Regions from separate parts of the Methylobacterium sp. 391_Methyba4 genome, predicted to be linked through region 2. Evidence: riboswitches for the same ligand, from Rfam matches in the RefSeq annotation. Region 2 holds a riboswitch; the other holds the start of a gene.
The links. Region 2 has a riboswitch for thiamine pyrophosphate ahead of thiO (glycine oxidase ThiO). Riboswitches for the same ligand answer to the same signal wherever they lie in the genome.
Positions count from the first base shown of each region.

Region 1: it holds a riboswitch for thiamine pyrophosphate, as region 2 does, so the genes downstream of both, thiC (phosphomethylpyrimidine synthase ThiC) here and thiO (glycine oxidase ThiO) in region 2, are expected to answer to the same signal.

Region 1 covers NZ_CP121475.1:3,868,589-3,877,631, reverse strand. The annotation lists gene P9K36_RS18140 (hypothetical protein) at 1-203, shown strand, start outside; gene P9K36_RS18135 (hypothetical protein) at 294-707, opposite strand; gene P9K36_RS18130 (hypothetical protein) at 931-1,416, shown strand; gene P9K36_RS18125 (hypothetical protein) at 1,819-1,980, shown strand; tRNA gene P9K36_RS18120 (tRNA-Gly) at 2,410-2,484, opposite strand; gene P9K36_RS18115 (hypothetical protein) at 3,012-3,350, opposite strand; gene thiC (phosphomethylpyrimidine synthase ThiC) at 4,115-6,001, opposite strand; TPP riboswitch at 6,073-6,178, opposite strand; gene P9K36_RS18105 (alpha/beta hydrolase) at 6,298-7,128, shown strand; partial or broken gene P9K36_RS18100 (restriction endonuclease) at 7,142-7,520, shown strand; gene P9K36_RS18095 (acyltransferase family protein) at 7,628-8,698, shown strand; gene P9K36_RS18090 (hypothetical protein) at 8,710-9,043, opposite strand, start outside.
Region 2 covers NZ_CP121475.1:896,565-905,607, reverse strand. The annotation lists gene P9K36_RS04310 (circularly permuted type 2 ATP-grasp protein) at 1-144, shown strand, start outside; gene P9K36_RS04305 (alpha-E domain-containing protein) at 210-1,157, shown strand; gene P9K36_RS04300 (transglutaminase family protein) at 1,179-2,006, shown strand; gene P9K36_RS04295 (peptidase) at 2,051-2,803, shown strand; gene P9K36_RS04290 (thiamine phosphate synthase) at 2,956-3,600, opposite strand; gene P9K36_RS04285 (thiazole synthase) at 3,597-4,400, opposite strand; gene thiS (sulfur carrier protein ThiS) at 4,403-4,615, opposite strand; gene thiO (glycine oxidase ThiO) at 4,612-5,835, opposite strand; TPP riboswitch at 5,900-6,028, opposite strand; gene P9K36_RS04270 (TIGR02281 family clan AA aspartic protease) at 6,262-6,771, shown strand; gene P9K36_RS04265 (glycosyltransferase) at 7,155-8,309, shown strand; gene P9K36_RS04260 (adenylate/guanylate cyclase domain-containing protein) at 8,413-9,043, opposite strand, start outside.

The DNA.
Region 1 (9,043 bases), 3.0 Mb from region 2:
CCTTCTTCCTCTACCTGCTCTGGCGCACGCTGCCGGACGGCGGCAACCCGGGGCCCGCGCCGCCGCTGATGACAGACGGGCAGAGCATGGCGGTCGGCAACGTTGTCGCGCTGCCCCTGTTGCCCCTCTACGCCAAAGCGGCGTGGCGCGCCGGTCAGCGCGTAGGCGACCACCTGTTCGGTAAGCCCCCATGCGAGGGGTGAACCGGCAGCCGCTCCGACCGGTCCGCCCGGCATGCCCACGGTTCCCCGCCGGATGCGGGAGGCGGTCGTGTGGGGGAGGGGCGTCCGGAGCTACGAGGACCTGGCGCGCTCGTACGCGGCGCGGAAAGCATCCTTGGCGGCGGCGTCCACCCGCTCGACCGCATCGGGGTGCGTGGACCGACCATCGCCGTACATCGCCCACATCATGTAGCCGGTGTCGTAGTCCTTCACCCGGAACTTCAGGCTGCGCAGGGTGACGCTCTTCTTGCCCTGGCTGATGAGCATCAGCAGTCCGCGCCCCTTCACCACGCCGAAGTGGCATCCGCCACGGCCCCGTTTGTCTTGCCATACCACCCGGATGACGTCGTACTCATGCGAGACCCGGCGCATGAACGCATCCCACGTCTCGCCTGTAGCAAGCACCTCGTCCGTGGTCTCGTTCGCCTCCCGGACAAACTCCCGGAGCTTCTTCGATGGCCAGTTCGTCATATCCGTGATGTCCATGGCAGCCCTCTCGCAATCGTCCCCCATCGTGGCGGGCAACTGTTAGGGCGTAGTTGAGCCGGCCCGCCCGATTGCCGATGTGGCGACCGAGACGTTGCAAGGGTCCGTAGCATTCGAGCGAACCCGGTCAGCCGGGGCGAACCAAGGCGAACCTTGGCTTTGAGTGATTCGGTTTCAGGTAATCTGGGTCGTCCAGGGTGCTCTCCATCGACGGAGGAAGCACATGTTGAGAGACGGCGACGCTACATTCCAGACGACTGACTTCCTGGAGCGCATCGGGAAGGTCAAGGCGCGGCAGGCCGCGGCCGACGACGCCCTCCGCTCCGAGTTCGACATCTACGAACGGGAGGCCGCGGAGCACACGCTCGAACTCGTCTACCGGCACCTCTACATGCTGAGGCAGAGCGTACAGGTCATGCACGACATGCCCGACGAGGAGATCATCCCAATCCTGCGGGCGAAGGTCCGGGACCACGGGGGGGCACAGAAGTTCTGCGCTGCTGTCCGCCGCTTCGCCGGTCTGGAGCTCGACCCAGACTGGATCGAGGAGCTCATCGGGGAGGACGAGGCAGACTGCCCGGCCGCGTCGGTCTCGCCGCTCCTGAAGTCGGCGCTGGTCGGACTCAGCGCCGGCATGAACGTCAATTCGGCAAACATCTCGCGGCGCGCCGCAGGGATGCTCGACGCAGAGATGGGCGGGGAGCGATAAGTCGGCATGCCGGTTTGGCTCCCGCGCGACATCCTCTCACTGCCGGTGCCATCGTCCCATGCGACGGACGAACTCCGGCAGTACAGGATCAAGGTCCAGAGTTGGCGCTTCACGGCGCGAATCGAGCTGGAATCCGACCGGCATTGGCAACGCGCGCCACTCACCGATTGGGCTCGCGAGGAACTGGCGCATCGCCTGTATGAGGCCTGGAAGGTCCGGCATCGGGGACACCATTTCGCGACGGTCGTTCAGCTCTGGCGCCCCGCAGACCCGAGGCCTTGGCTCCTGTCTGAGGATTCTCCCCTTCCATACGGCGGGCCATACATCGAAGCTCGCGGGGGGAGGCCCGGACGAGTGACGATGACCCGGCATCAGAGGCTAGTGCTTCTGCAGGACGGTGGAGTGAGGGCAGTGACCGTCAAGCGCCGAGAAACCCTCTGGAGTTGGCTCGTCACGCCGCTTGCCAAGCCGCTGGGCGAGGAGGCCATCCGTGCCGAGCAGTCCCTGCTGCGCAGGGAGCTCGGCATGACGCTTGAGGACGTCGAGGCCCTGAAGGACCTCTAGCCCGCGAACCGCCCGCAGGGCCTTGTCGTCGGTCGCGCGATGAGGAGCTCTCGCCGGTACGCGAGGCAGACGTCGGCCACGCCAGGTTCGCCCGTGTAGCGCGTCGCCGGCCCCGGCCCTTTGATGCGGGCGTGGTGCCGGCAGGTCGTGCATCGCCCCGCCGGGTCCTCCCGCCTGAATCCTTGGACGTCCTCGGGCACGGCATGGGGCCGCGTCCTGGATAGCGAGGTCAGGCTAAGGTAGGCGTTGGCGGGCATGGCGGCCTCCGGGATGGTGACTGCCTATCCTTCGCGCGAGGGGGGCGGAGTTCGACATGGCGGACCCACGCCGAATCAGCGCGCGACCGCTTTGCTGAGCCCGACCGTTGTATCAAAGTTGTATCACGCCCTCATGAGGGCAGCTATCCACAGGCTAAGTCGCTGAGGATAATGGAGCGGGCGATCGGGATCGAACCGACGACATTCAGCTTGGGAAGCTGACGTTCTACCACTGAACTACGCCCGCCCACATGACTGGTCCGGATCCGGCGTTGACGACGGTCGATCCGACCGGTCCCAAGCCCTCATGTGCGCCGACCGTTTAGCAGTTCGACGGCGATGGCGTCAAACGCATGGGAACCTCTCATAGCGGCTACGAGGCCCGAAAAATCTCACGCGACCTGACCGCGGCACGTGAAAGGATCACGGTTCCGAAGGTGATATTCCTTGCGCTGCCCGGCGAAGGCTCGACGGGTTCGGTAACGCCTTGCGATCCGGTGGAGGCGCTGACCCGGATCCCCGACTTCGCGGCCCGGCATCCGACCCCTGCATGGCCATGCGCGCGAATCAGCGCGATTTCTGTGTGCCCTGGACGGCAGTGAGCTCGTCGTCTCGAAGCCGGTCGATCGGAATCCCGGCCCCGGCGCCGCCTGTCGAGAACAGCCTCCTCGTCGCGTGGCGGCTTGCTCTGGTGGCTCTCCCGTCCCTGGCGCGGTCCAGCCCGGGCCCCGCCCGCTGCGTCGGGCCGCTGGCTGCGCGTCTGACCGACGGTATTCAGGCGACGCGGGAGAGGCTGCCGGTCTGTGCCCCCTGCGTGCCGCGTGCGGAATCGTAGGCACGATTGCGCAGAGCGGTTTCGCTGGGGAGTTGATCGATCACGTTGCCGGACGCGGGGTCAACCACCTGGAAGACGATCGTGCTCGTGTCCGGGTCCTGAATGTAGCGCGCCTTACCCCCGGTTGCGCCTATGTCGAGCTTCACCGCGGGTTCGAGGGGCGCGGATGTGCTCTGGGGCACCGGGGCCTCCTGCGTCACGGCGGCGGCGGCCGTCGCGCCGAGGGCGTCGAGGCCCTGCGGCCCCGGCGTCGGGGGTGTCAGCGGACGGATCTCCATGGCCAGTCTCCTGCGATCCTGTGATCGAAGGATTGAGACGGGCGGCTGCCTAACCAGCGGTTAACGGCAGCAGGCGATCCACCGGATGGTGGCTCGCGGTCCGAGATGCGATGAACATCCCGTTAGCGTTGCGACACAAATCCGTGCGGCTTTCTCCCCGAGAGGCGGCTCGTCGCGCATCTGATCCGTTCACCCGCGACCGTACCCCGGGCCATTCCGTGTCGTCCGGAGGGCGGTCGGGGCAGATATTTTCCGATGCTCGCCATCGCGATGCGGGCGCTCGCCGTGCAGGAGACCGGAGACAATCAGGGAAGCGTGACCCGTTTGTCCGCAGGCCTCGCTGCAAGATCGTTGGGCGGCTCAATGCCATCCTCGGGCGCGGACCGGTCGATGTCGGACGCGCCGGCATCATCGTGATCGCATGCGCAGCCGAAGTGCTGCATCCGGTGCCCATTTTCAGGATCGGGATACCCGCTTGCTCAGCAAGGCCGCGTCGGGCGCCTACGGGGCACCTGACAGGAAGCGCCTGCGACTGGAAGCGCTCCGCTCTGTCCAGGGGGATCAGAGAAGGATTTGCGCCCCGATCATCGAACTGAGCAACCCGCGCGCCGTCGGCATCGCCGCGGATCAGATGCGTGCGGCGATGCGCGGTACCAAGGGCGCCCGACCCGGAGCGGTCCTCGACATCGAGGCCCCGTGTGGTGGAACGCCGGGGCGGAACGGCGGCACGCCCGCATCCGGATCGGACCGGGCGTGCCTTGGCCTCACTCGGCGGCGTCGACGTAGAGCTTGCCGCCCTCGGCCAGGAACTCCTCCGACTTGGCCCGCATGCCGGCTTCGGCCTCGGCCTTGGACATCGCGGGCGACGCGCCCACGACTTCGCCGGCTTCCTCCATCGCCAGCACCTCGGCGCGCAGATCCTGGGTGATCTTCATCGAGCAGAATTTCGGCCCGCACATCGAGCAGAAATGCGCGACCTTGTGGGCGTCCTTCGGCAGGGTCTCGTCGTGGTAGCGGCGGGCCGTATCCGGATCGAGGCCCAGGTTGAACTGGTCCTCCCAGCGGAAGTCGAACCGGGCGCGGCTGAGCGCGTCGTCGCGCAGCTGCGCGGCCGGGTGGCCCTTGGCGAGGTCGGCGGCGTGGGCAGCGATCTTGTAGGTGATCACGCCGGTCTTCACGTCGTCCCGGTCGGGCAGGCCGAGATGCTCCTTCGGGGTGACGTAGCAGAGCATCGCGGTGCCGAACCAGCCGATCATCGCGGCGCCGATGCCCGAGGTGATATGGTCGTAGCCGGGGGCGATGTCGGTAGTCAGCGGGCCGAGGGTGTAGAACGGCGCCTCGCCGCACTCCTTCAGCTGCTTCTCCATGTTGACCTTGATCTTGTGCATCGGCACGTGGCCGGGGCCCTCGATCATCACCTGGCAGCCCTTGTCCCAGGCGACCTTGGTCAGCTCGCCCAGCGTCTCCAGCTCGCCGAACTGCGCGGCGTCGTTGGCGTCGGCGATCGAGCCCGGGCGCAGGCCGTCGCCCAGCGAGAACGACACGTCGTAGGCCCGCATGATGTCGCAGATCTCGTCGAACCGCTCGTAGAGGAACGATTCGCGGTGTCCGGCCAGGCACCAGCGCGCCATGATCGAGCCACCGCGGGAGACGATGCCGGTGACGCGCCGGGCGGTCAGCGGCACGTGGGCGAGACGCACCCCGGCATGGATGGTGAAGTAGTCGATGCCCTGCTCGGCCTGCTCGATCAGCGTGTCCTTGAAGACCTCCCAGTCGAGCTTGAGCGGGTCGCCGCCGACCTTCTCCAGCGCCTGATAGATCGGCACCGTGCCGATCGGGACCGGGCTGTTGCGGATGATCCACGAGCGAATGTTGTGGATGTTGCGGCCGGTGGACAGGTCCATGACCGTGTCGGCGCCCCAGCGGATCGACCAGACGAGCTTCTCGACCTCGTCGGCGGCCGAGGAGGTCACGGCCGAGTTGCCGATATTGGCGTTGATCTTGACCAGGAAGTTCCGGCCGATCGCCATCGGCTCCAGCTCGGTGTGGTTGATGTTGGCCGGGATGATCGCCCGGCCGCGGGCGATCTCGTCGCGCACGAATTCGGGGGTGATGAAGGGCGGGACCGAGGCCCCGAAGCTCTGGCCGTCGGCGAGTGCGGCCTCGGCGCCCGCGAGCATCTTCTCGCGGCAGACGTTCTCGCGATGGGCAACGTAGATCATCTCCTCGGTGATGATCCCCGCGCGGGCGAACTCGTACTGGGTCACCCTCTGGCCCGGGGCCGCCTTGCGGATGGTCCGCTCGGCAGGGCAGGGGGCCACGAGCTTGTCGCCCGCGAAGCCGTTATCCTCGGGCTTCACCGCGCGCGGCGCGACGGCCGCATAGCCGCGGGCCGCGATCCAAGGCTCGCGCACGCCGGGGAGGCCGGCATTGAGGTCGATCCGCGCGTCGGTCTCGGTGTAGGGCCCCGACGGGTCGTAGACCCGCACCGGTTCCTCCTTCGGATCGGAGAGGACGATCTCGCGGTAGGGGACGCGGATGTCCGGCCGTCCGGCCGGGCTCGCATAGGCCTTGCGCGATCCGGTCACCGGACCCGTGGTCACGGTCTCCGGGCTGCCTTTCACATCCTTGGGGAGAACGGGTGCGTTCATCGTGGGCCTCTCCTCGTGCTGGAGCAGTCCGGTCCACGCGATGGCCGAGATGAGATGGGGCCGCGCGACATGCGACCGCAGGTTCCCGTCCCTCCGCCGGTATGAGCCGGATCAGGTTCAAGGGTCAGGGCAGCGTGCCCAATCTCAGCCCCCTGCGGGGCTCCCCTCGGAACGGTTCCAGACTCAGGCGCGCGGACGGCTTTGTCAATGCTGACCGGGCGCCCTAGAAAACACATCCCGAAAACCGTTCGATCGAACGCATCCGCTTCTCAACCCCACGGCCTCCCCCGCATCGCATGCGACTCCTCGCCGGCCTCCTGCTCGCCGTGCTCCTGCTCTGCGGGTTGGCCTGCGCCGCGCTCGCCCTCGGACAGCGCCGCTTCCTCTATCCGGGCGCCTTCAGCCCGCCGACACCCTGGCCGGTGCCGCCCGGGGTCGCGACGATCACGGTCGCGACCTCGGATGGCGAGACCCTGCACGGACTGTGGCGGCCGCCGCGGCCGGGCTGCGGCGTCATCGTCAGTTTCCACGGCAATGGATCCCGCCCGGAACCGCACGCGGAGCGCTTCGCCGCGGAGCCGTGGCGGGCGCGCGGCTGGGGTCTGCTGACCGTGGCCTATCGCGGCTATCCCGGCTCGACCGGCAGCCCCAGCGAAGACGGCCTGATCCGCGACGGCCTGGCGGCCGTGAACGCCGCGCGGGCACAGGCGCCCGATGCGCCGATCCTGCTGCACGGCCATTCGCTGGGGGCGGCCGTCGCGGTCGCAGTCGCCGAACGGGTGCCGACGATCGGGCTTTACCTGGAGGCCCCGTTCGACTCGATGATCCACACCGTGCGGCTGCATGTCCCGCTAGTCCCCATCTGGCTCCTGCGCGACACATACCGCTCGGACACGCGCATCCGTGGCGGAACTGCGCCGGTTCTGATCGTGCAGGGACGCGACGACACGGTGGTGCCGCTCAAGTTGGCGCAAGGCCTCGCCGCAGCAGCCGGCCCGCGGGCGCGGATCGCCGTGATCCCGGGCGACCACGTGTCCATCCTGGGGGGCCGGGACCGAGAGGCCGAGGCGATGTTCAGAGAGCGTGTCGGTCCGACCTGCCCGCAGCCGGTCGATCAGCAAGGATAGGAGAGGGGGGCGCGTGGTCGGACGGCGCTCGCAGCGCTGGAGCGCCGAGGATCCGGACGCACCGGGTGCGCGCGCAGGGCCGGCCCGAGCCGGTCTGCCCGCTCTGTGAGCGCCCGATTCCGCATCGCGCTCGCTCCAGCCTCCATCACCTCACCCCGAAGCTCAAGGGCGGAACCCATCGCGGTACCGTCCGCCTGCACCAGATCTGCCACTCGGCGATCCATGCACGCTACAGTGAGGCCGAGATCGCCAAGCGCCTGGCCGATCTCGAAGCCCTGCGGACCGATCCGGAGATAGCCCGCTTCCTCGCCTGGGTGCGCGGCCGGCCGGACGATTTTCACGCCGCGACGCGCATGACCCGCGCGCGGCGGTCGGCGCGGCGCAAGGTCTGACCGCCGGCGTTTACCGACCGTTCGTCACATCCGCAGGTTGCGGCGATCACGTTCATCGCCGTCAACCCAAACCGGTCCAGGATCCCTCCGATCGCGAGGGTGGGACGATGGCCGGGGTCGGGGATACGGGTGATCGGCTCGCCTGGGTCGATATCGCCAAGGGGATCTGCATCCTCCTGGTGGTCATGATGCATTCCGTCACGGGCACCGGCGACGCCATGGGCGGAGAAGGTTTCCTCCATCCGGTCGTGGCCTTCGCGAAGCCGTTCCGGATTCCGGACTTCTTCCTTCTGTCCGGCCTGTTCATGGGGCGGGTGATCGACCGCGACTGGCGCCTGTTCTCCGACCGCCGGGTGGTCCATTTCGCCTATTTCTACCTGCTCTGGCTCGTGATCCAGTCGGCCGCCAGATACGGCAAGATCGCCGGCGATGACGGCCCCACGGCCTTCGCGGCGCATCTCGCCCATGCCCTGATCGAACCCTACTCGACGCTGTGGTTCATCTATCTGCTCGCGGTGTTCTCGGTCGTCACCAAGGCTCTGCGCCGCGTGCCCGACGCCGTGCTGCTCGCCGGTGCCGCCGTGCTGCAGATTGCCGACATCCGCAGCGAGTCGACCCTCATCGAGGAGTTCTGCGCCCGATATGTCTTCTTCGTCGCCGGCTATCTGTTCGCCGGCCGCATCTTCGCCCTCGCGGACGCGGCCCGGCACCGGGTCCGGCTCGCCCTGTGCGGCCTCGCCGCATGGGCGTTCGTGGAAGGTTGGCTCGCGCTGACTCCGTCGGGCCTTCCGAATCACCCGACCTTCGCCAGCCTGCCGCTGGTGAGCCTCGCCCTCGGCGCCGCCGGTGCGCTCGCGATCGTGGTGGCGGCGTCGCTCCTTGGCCGCGTCGGGGGGCCGATCGCCGAGGCGGTCCGAACCTGCGGGCAGCGCTCGATCGTGATCTATCTCGCCTTTTCGCTACCCATGGCGGCGACCCGGGAGATCCTCGTGCGCACCGGAGCCATCGCCGATATCGGACTTGCAAGCCTCATCGTCATGACCGTGGCGGTGCTGCTGCCGCTGGTCCTGGAGTGGCTGGTTCGCGGCACGGCGCTCGATCTGCTGTTCGTGAGGCCGCGCTGGTGCCGGCTCGTGGGGTCGGAGTCCCGGACCCGCCCGGTCCTGCAGGCGACCTGAGACGGGCGGCTTCAGCCCTCGAAGGCGATGCCGATCCGGCGGCTGCGCCGCCATGCAACGGCCGCCGCGCGCGGCTCGGCGCCGGCGCTCACGCGGAGCGGGAAGCGGTCCGGCACCACATGATCGCCGTCGACCTCGATCTGGGCGCCGACCTCGGTCGCGTCCCAGACCAGGCAACTGACTTCGCCGCCGTCGAGCAGGACCGCGCCGAAGGTGAAGGCGTTCTTCCGGAAGACGCCGCGGCGATTCTCCCTCATCGACTCCCCCATCCGCACCCGCGGGTCCGCGGAGACGATCTCCGCGGTCCGGGACGATGCCGGATGGGGGTTAACAGGGCAAATACGA
Region 2 (9,043 bases):
CTGAGGCCCTTCGTGCTGTGCGGGGCGGACAAGATCCGGATCGTGCCGGGCGGTCTGACCCGGGTGGCGCTGAAGGAAGGGTCCCTGGTGGTCAATTCCAGCCAGGGCGGTGGCACGAAGGACACCTGGGTGCTCGACGCCTAAGGTCCGCGACGTCCGGACGTTCCGAGGCGCGGACACCGTGGTCCGCACGACTTGGCTGAAGACCGATGCTTTCCAGGACTGCCGACAATCTCTTCTGGCTCTCGCGCTACGTGGAGCGGGCCGACTTCGTCGCCCGTATCCTCGATGCGGCCCACCGTTTCGCCTCGCTGCCGACGAGCTACGGCGGCGGCGGGAGCAACGAGTGGGAATCCGCCCTCGCCTCTGCCGGCGACCCGGACGCGTTCAAGACGCACTACAGTGCGGTGAACGCCGACACGGTCTGCGATTTTCTGGCCTTCAGCCCGCACAACCCGTCCTCGATCCGCTCTTGCATCGAGGCGGCCCGCGAGAATGCCCGCTCGGTGCGCACGGCGCTCACCACCGAGATGTGGGACGCGATCAACGGCGCGTGGCTGGAGCTGCGCAACTACGCCGGCAAGGACCTCAACCGCGACGAGTTCGGCCGCTTCCTCGACTGGGTGAAGACCGTCTCGCTGACCTTCGACGGCTCGGCCTTCCGGACGATGCTGCGCAACGACGCCTTCTGGTTCACACGGCTCGGCACGGCGATCGAGCGGGCCGACAACACCGCCCGCATCCTCGACGTGAAGTACCAGATCCTGCTGCCGCACGACGAGACGGTGGGCGGCAGCCTCGACTACTTCCAGTGGACCACGATCCTGCGCGAAGTCTCGGCGTTCAATGCCTATCACTGGGTGTATCGCGAGAGCGTCAAGCCGCTGCTGGTGGCCGACCTGCTGATGCTCAACAAGCAGATGCCGCGCTCCTTCGCCAATTGTTACGGCGTGATCGTCGAGTACCTGGATCTCATCGCCGACGCCTACGGGCGCCGGGGCCCGAGCCAGCGGCTCGCCGGCAACATGCTGGCGAAACTGGAAGGCGAGGATATCAACCGAGTCTTCGCCTCAGGGCTGCACGAATTCGTCGAAGCGTTCATTGCCGAGAACAACAGGGTGGGCGAGGCGATCGCCAAGCAGTATCTGGTCGGCTGAACGAGACGGACAGGACAGCGCATGCGCATCCGCGTGGTTCACGAGACCATCTACACCTACGAGCAGCCGGCCCGCGGGCTCGTGCAGGTCCTGAGGCTGACGCCCCGGGATCATGACGGCCAATACGTCCGCACGTGGCGGATCGACACCACCATCGACGGGCGGCTCACCGCCCGCGAGGACGGGTTCGGCAATGTCGTCCATTGGTTCACCCCGGACGAGCCGGCCGACGCCCTCACCATCCGCGTGACCGGCGAGGTCGATACCGATGACACGAACGGTGTCGTGCGCGGCACTGTGGAGCGCCTGCCGGATCAGTTCTTCCTGCGCGACACGGACCTGTGCGCGGCGAGCCCCGAGCTGCACGCCTTCGCGGAACGCGTCGCCGCGGAGGGCGACGGTGCGGTTCTGGCTCTCCTTCACAGGCTGATGGGCGCCGTCCGCGGCGCGGTGACCTGCGAGCCCGGCCCCGCCTCCAGTGCGGTTCCAGCCGCCAAGGCCTTCGCGGCCGGGAGCGGCGTCTGCCAGGATCTCGCCCACGTCTTCCTCGCCGCCGCCCGCCACATCGGCATCCCGGCCCGCTACGTGGCCGGTTACCGGGCCCGGGACGACGGGCAGGCGGATGTCGAGGCGCCCCATGGCTGGGTCGAGGCCCTGGTGCCGGATCTCGGCTGGGTGGCGTTCGATCCGTGCTACGACGTCAGCCCCTCGGACAATTACATCCGCGTCGCAACGGGCCTGGACTATCTCGGCGCAGCCCCGATCCGCGGCAGCCGCACGGGGGGTGGCACCGAAACACTGGACGTGAAGCTCCGGGTCGAGCAAGGCAGGACCGCCGCCCAATCCTGATCGTTCAGACACCGGTCCGCCGGCCGTAGGAGAATCCGAAGACAATGACCTACTGCGTCGGTGTCCTGGTCGAGGAAGGGCTGGTGATGGTCGCCGACACCCGTACCAATGCGGGGCTCGACGATATCTCGACCTACCGAAAGCTGCACCATTTCAACGTGCCGGGCGAGCGGGTGATGATGCTCGCCTCGGCCGGTAACCTCTCGATCACCCAGTCTGTCCTCAGCATGCTCCAGGAGGGCGTGCCCGGCGAGGAGGACGACGAGCCGCCGCAGAAGCTCGTCGAAGCGCCGACCATGTTCCAGGCCGCGCAGCTGATCGGCCGGGCCATCCGACGGGTGCGGGCGATCGAGAAGGACGGGTTCGAGGCGGCCAACATCCGGTTCTCGATCTCGCTGCTGTTCGGCGGCCAGATCGGGAATGGCGAGATGCGCCTGTACCTGATCTATTCGGCCGGCAATTTCATCGAGTGCAGCACCGATGCGCCCTTCCTTCAGATCGGCGAGCACAAGTACGGCAAGCCGATCCTCGACCGGGCGGTGAGATACACGACCGAGCTGTACGACGCCCTCAAGGTCAGCCTCGTCTCGATGGATTCGACCATGCGGTCGAATCTCGGCGTGGGGCTGCCGATCGACATCGCCCTGGTTCGCCGGAACGCGCTGACGCTGGAAGTGAATCACCGGATCGAGGCTGGTGAGGGCTACTTCCACGACCTGCGCGAGCGCTGGTCGGCGGCGCTCCGGGCCGCGCATCGGGCCATCCCGCGGCCGCCTTACGGGCCGGCGGACAAATAGGGCTTGCGCGTAGGGCTTGCGCGAGGATCCAATCCGGCGCCGTGTCCGCGCGGACTCGCGGCTGATATCGCCCCGCCCGTCGTTCCGAGCGGAGCAAAGGGCCCCGGGTCCGTGCCGGTCGCGAGGCCCGTGCGCCGACCAGGTTGCGCCCCTCACGCGGGGGCGCGATGGGCCAAGCTCCAGGCCTTCAGGACGGCCTGCGCGGCCTCGGCCGGCTCGCGCGCTCGCATCAGCCCACCCATGATGGCGACCGCCGCCGCCCCGGCGGCCCGGCATCCGCCGATTCGGTCCGCGTCGAGACCGCCGAGCGCCACGATCGGAAGCTCGCGATTGCAGGCCGCCGCGAGCCCCGCGAGGCCGAGCGCCGGGCCGTAGCCCGGCTTGCTGGCGGTCGCATAGATCGGGCTGAGGGTGGCGTAATCGGCACCGGCCGACGCCGCCTGGGCAACCTCGTGCGCCGCATGGGCCGACACGCCGATCAGCGCCCGCTCTCCCAGCGCCGCCCGCGCCGCCGCGATGGCCTCCGGTCCCGAGCCGCCGCCGAGATGGACGCCGTCGGCCCCGAGGGCGCGCGCCAACGCGACGTCACCGCCGACCGTCAGGACGCCCTTCGCGGCGCGCACGCGCTCTGCCACGGCCTCGCCGAGGTGCCGACGGGCGTCCGTTTCAAGATCGCGATCCCGGAACCAGATCCAGCGCCCGCCGCCATCGAGGATCGCCTGCACCGTCTCGGCGAGCGGCCGTGGATGTCCGTGCCGGTCCGTCACCGCGAGCAGCGGCGACGGCAGCGCCCTCACGAGCCGACGAGGCCGAGCTGCGGGCTCGATGGCTCGGCCCGGCCGCGGCGGGGAATGCGCCCGGCGCAATACGCGTCGCGTCCGGCCTCCACCGCCCGGCCCATGGCGCGGGCCATGCGCACGGGATCGTCGGCCTTGGCCACCGCGGTGTTGATCAGGCAGGCGGCGGCGCCGAGTTCCATGGCGATCACCGCATCCGAGGCGGTGCCGATCCCGGCATCGACCACGACCGGCACCTTCGCCCTGCGGCAGATCAGTTCGAGATTGGCCGGGTTGGCGATGCCCATCCCGGACCCGATCAGCGAGCCCATGGGCATCACGGCGGCGCAGCCGATATCCTCCAGGCGCTGGCATACGATCGGGTCGTCGTTGCAGTAGGGCAGCACCACGAAGCCGTCATCGACGAGATGGCGGCAGGCCTCGATCAGCTCCATCACGTCCGGGTAGAGCGTCTCCCGGTCACCGATCACCTCGACCTTGATCCAGTTGGTGTCGAGCGCCTCACGGGCGAGTTCGGCGGTCATGATCGCGTCGCGGGCCGTCTCGCAGCCGGCGGTATTCGGCAGGAAGCGCTTGCCCTTCAAGATCTTGACCGTGTCCGAGCCGTGGCCCTGCAGCGAGACCCTGCGGATCGAGGCGGTGACCACCTCGGCGCCGCTCGCCTGGACGGCGTCGCGCATGATCGCCTGCGTCGGATAGCCGGCGGTGCCGATGAACAGTCGCGACGACAGGCTCACGCCGGCGATGGTCAGGCTGTCATCCCCACCTTCGGGACGCAGCGGCGTATGGGTCTGATCCATGCTCAACCTCCCTGCATGGCGCGAACGATCTCGACGCGGTCGCCCTCCGCGATCCGGGTTTCCTCCCAGTCGCGGCGGCGCAGCACCCGGCCGTTCAGCGCGATGGCGACGCCCTGCGGGCTCTCGATGCCGCTCTCCGCGGCCTCGAGGCGGAACAGCGCGTCCACCGTCTCGGCCGCGCAGTCGCGCGGCTCACCGTTGACGACGAGCTTCATGCCGAGGCCCTCAGCGCGTCCGGCTGGCCGAAGCGCAGGCGGGTGAAGGTACGGGCGACCTCGGGCAGCGCGCCGTGCAACACCAGCGCGGCGATCGCCTCGGCGGTGACCGGGGCGAGCAGGTAGCCGTTGCGGTGATGCCCCGTGGCGGCGACGAGGCCCGGTGCGATGGTGTCGAGGATCGGCGCGTCGTCGTCCGAGGTCGGGCGGTAGCCGCTCCAGACGGCCTCGATTTCCATCTCCTCGATACCGGGCAGCACCCGGCGGGCGCCCTCCAGCAGCGCGTAGAGCCCGCCCGCGGTGACGCCGGGCCGGAAGCCGCAATCCTCCACGGTCGCGCCGACGATGAGCTGGCCGTCGCTTTTCGGCGCCATGTGGACCTGCTCGGTCCAGACCATCCGCGCGAGGGTGCCGGTGCGGGCGGTGGTGCGCAGCGCCAGGGACTGGCCCTTCAGCGGGCGGACCGGAAGGGCGAGCGCGTCGGGGAGCAGACCGCCCTCCCCGCTCCATGCGCCGGAGGCCAGGATGACGGTCTCCGCGGCGACGACGCGGTCGGCGGCGCGGATCCCGGTCACGCGGCCGCCCGACCAGTCGAGGGTGGTGACGGCGGTCCGCTCCACCAGGATCACGCCGGCCCGGCGACAAGCCTCGTTGAGGGCCTCCATGACCAGACGGGGATCGACCTGATGGTCCAGCGGGCAGTGGATCCCGGCGGTGACGGAGGGGCGCAGGCCGGGCTCCAGGCGCCGCACCTCGCTGCCCGGCAGCCAGGTGGCGTCGAGTCCCGAGCGGCGCTGCAGGTCGTAGCGGAAGCGCAGGCGTTCGACCTCGTCGCGGCCGACCGCCAGCACCAGGGTGCCGTCGGCCCGATAGTCGATGGTTCGGCCGGACTCGGCCTCAAGGGCGTCGCGGAAGCCGGGCCAGAGCCGGAGCGAGTCCAGGGCGAGCGGCAGAAGCGGGTCCGAGCCGGGCTCGTGCTCGGCGGCCGGAGCCAGCATGCCGGTGGCCGCGAGGCTCGCGCCCGCGCCGATCGTCTCCCGCTCCAGCACGGTCACCGTACGGCCGGCCCGCGCGAGCCGCCACGCGATCGACAGACCGATCAGCCCGCCGCCGATGACGGCGACGTCGGTCCGCGCCGGCAGGACGGCGGGCGCGACGACGCCCTCGGGATTGCGGCGGCGGCCGATCGGTGAGGCAGGTCGGTCGAAGGGCACAGGCATCTCCGCGGATTGCCGTCGCGGGGAGCGGGCCGTGCGCTTCTGCCAGAAGCTGTGGCCTGCCTTTCGGGCGGCCGCGGTCCAATCCCTACGCCGGTATGAGCCGGATCAGGTTCGAAGGATTTCCGCGCCGCAGGTCCTGAGGGACGTGCCAGCGGTTTCTCAGCCCCTTGCCGGGGATCTCCCTGGAACAGACGCAGATGTGGCGTCACGGCTTGTGTCGGTCAACCCCGCGCCGCCGCCCCTGCATCATTCCCGTGACAATCCGCGGGTCGCGGTGACAGTCCAGACACCAAGCGGACCGGAATCGGCGCGCGGACAGCGGTCGCGATAGGCGGCGCGCACCATCCCTTCACGCGTCTGGGATCTGATCGCCGGGATCCCGGACCTCCTCCGGGCGCCGGCACTCCACGTCACGGGCGAATTTGCGTGCGCACAATCCTGTTGATCTGCATGCTCGGCTTTCTCGGTGTCACGGCCGTCCTGAAGGTGCGCGACGGCATGCGGGCGGCGCCGGTCGCGCTCGCCGTCGCACCGCCGCCGGAGCCGGATCTCGCAGGCCGTGCCGCCGCCGGTGTGGCCCTCCAGGCTGGCCGCAACGGCCACTTCTTCGTCAACGCTCTGCTGGACGGCCGTTCACTGCCGATGATGGTGGATACCGGGGCGAGCGCCTGCGCGTTCTCCGAGGAGGATGCCGCGCGGATCGGGATCCAGGTCGCTGCGTCCGACTTCACGCGCGTCTGGAACACCGCGAACGGGACGGTTCGCGTGGCGCCGATCCGGATCGCGATCGTGCAGATCGGATCGATCACGGTGCGAGACGTCGATGCGGTCGTGATCCCGCGCGGGCTCCTGTCCACCAGCCTGCTGGGCATGTCATTCCTCAGACGCCTGCGCGATTTCGGCGTGTCCGGCAGCACGATGACTCTGAGGGGCTGAAACGCCCGAACGCCCATGCCGATCTCTAGGGTCGCGGTGCGCCAACGGCGGCTGGCGCGGCCCGTCTCCCCGGGATCGGCTGCGGGACCAGGTCGATCACGCGGCCGATCCTGCGCGGAAAATATTCGGTGCGCAGGCCACGGACGGCCCGATGATGGATGGTCCCCGACCGGTTGAATAATTCAATCTTTCCCGGTTAATTTATAGATATTAGGTTATTGTGTTTGAATATTTCTGAGTTTGACCCCGATAAAGCTGCAAATACGCCGATCAATCAGAATTGTCATGGAGCAATCGGTCGTTTTGTGAATGCGCTGATGTGGTGCTAGTAGCCGTGATGACTGCGCGTTCGAGGCGTGAGTGCATGACGGGGCGGCTTCAGGATGAAGAATCGCGAATCCACGATCTGCTTATCGATGATTGTGAAAAACGAAGCCCACGTGATCCGTCGGTGCATCGACTCTGTTCGTCCGATTATCGATCATTGGATCATCGTTGACACTGGATCGACGGATGGAACACAGGATATTGTCCGTGCCGCGCTCGCGGACATACCGGGGGCCCTGGTCGAGCGCCCCTGGGTCGATTTTGCCTTCAATCGGAACGAGGCCCTGAAACTCGCGCGGCGTCACGCGCAGTACGCTCTGATCATCGATGCGGATGATGAGCTGGTCATCCCGGCCGACTTCACGATGCCGAAGTTGCATGCGCCCGGCTATCGGTTCGAGATCATCGACGAGCAGACGCGATACTGGCGCACCCATTTGGTCAGATGCCGGGAAAACTGGCGCTACCGGGGCGTCCTGCACGAATTTCTCAGCTGCCCCGGCGTCTCCGAGACACCGGTCCTTCCCCTCGCGATGCGCCGGGGTGATGACGGCGCCCGTCACCGCGACACCACGGCGGACGCGCGGGATATCGCCGTTCTCAAGAAGGCGTTGGCGGTCGAGACCGATCCCCACATGATCGCCCGATACACGATGTACCTCGGGACAACGTATAATGCTGCTGGAGAATACAGGAAAGCTCTCGAATGCTTTCTGAAACGAGCAGAGCTGGGCGGATGGGACGAGGAGATCTATTACAATCTGCTGATGGCCGCTGTGAACGCGGAGCGCCTCGATGAGCCGGAGGACAGGGTGTTGCAGCTCTACGAGCGCGCGACCTCCGTCCGCCCCGCGCGGGCGGAAGCGCGCCACGGGGCCAGTCGGTTCTGCCGGTTGAGGAAGCGGTTCGCGGACGGATATCGATACGCGGAGGCGGGCCTGGCACTCGAACTTCCGAGCGAGGGGATTTCCCTGAATCCGTGGGTCTACGAATACGGCATACTCGAAGAGTTCGCCATCAACGCGTACCATATCGGCCAGTACAGCGCGTGCGGACATGCCTGCCTGAAGATCCTCGAACGGAGGCATGTCCCGAAGGAGGTGGCCATACATGCCGGCGCCTTGGCCCGGGAGGTGATGGCGAGGATGATCGACCCGGTCTGGGGTTGCCGACACAACCCTTACACTCTGCCGTTCGTGCCGACGTGGTGAGTCCGAGCGGCGCACGGATCGGCTGCGGGGCAGGGTTCACGGCGGACGGGTGGGACGGCTTCCTGACGCCGAGAGCCGATCGAGGACGCGATCGGAGAGGGGCTCAGCTGGATTTGCGCGGGCGCAGGAACTTTGGCCGGAAGACCGCCATGGGCTCGTCGAACCCGTTGAGCCGGTGCTCGCCCAGCGGGATCGGATCCCCCCAGAGGAAGTCCACGAAGGGCTTGGACATCAGCAGCGGCTCGCCGAGGGTGCGATTCAGCTGCGCGATGCGGCTCGCGAGGTTCACGTCGCGGCCGATCACCGTGAAGTCGAGGCGGGAGCCGGACCCGACATTGCCGTAGGCGGCCTCGCCGTGGTGGAGCGCGATGCCCGCGGCCACCGGTACCGGGAACTGGTGCAGGGCGTTCGCTTCGTCGAGGGCCGCCAGGGCGTGCTGGGCCGCCGTGAGCGCACCCTTGGCCGCGCCGCCGAGGTCGTCACCGGACTCCCGGAAGATCGCCAGCAGACCGTCGCCAAGATACTTCAGGACCTCGCCGCCCTCCCGCTCGATCGGCGGCACGAGGCAGTCGAAGAACACGTTGAGCAGGCCGACGGCCTCCTCGGGCGTCATGTCGGCGGAGGTCCGGGTGTAGTCGCGCATATCGGCGAACAGGATCGCCGAGCGGATCCGCGTCACCTGTCCGCGGCGGATGTCGCCGGCCAGGATCGCCCGGTGCGGCTCGTCGCCGACA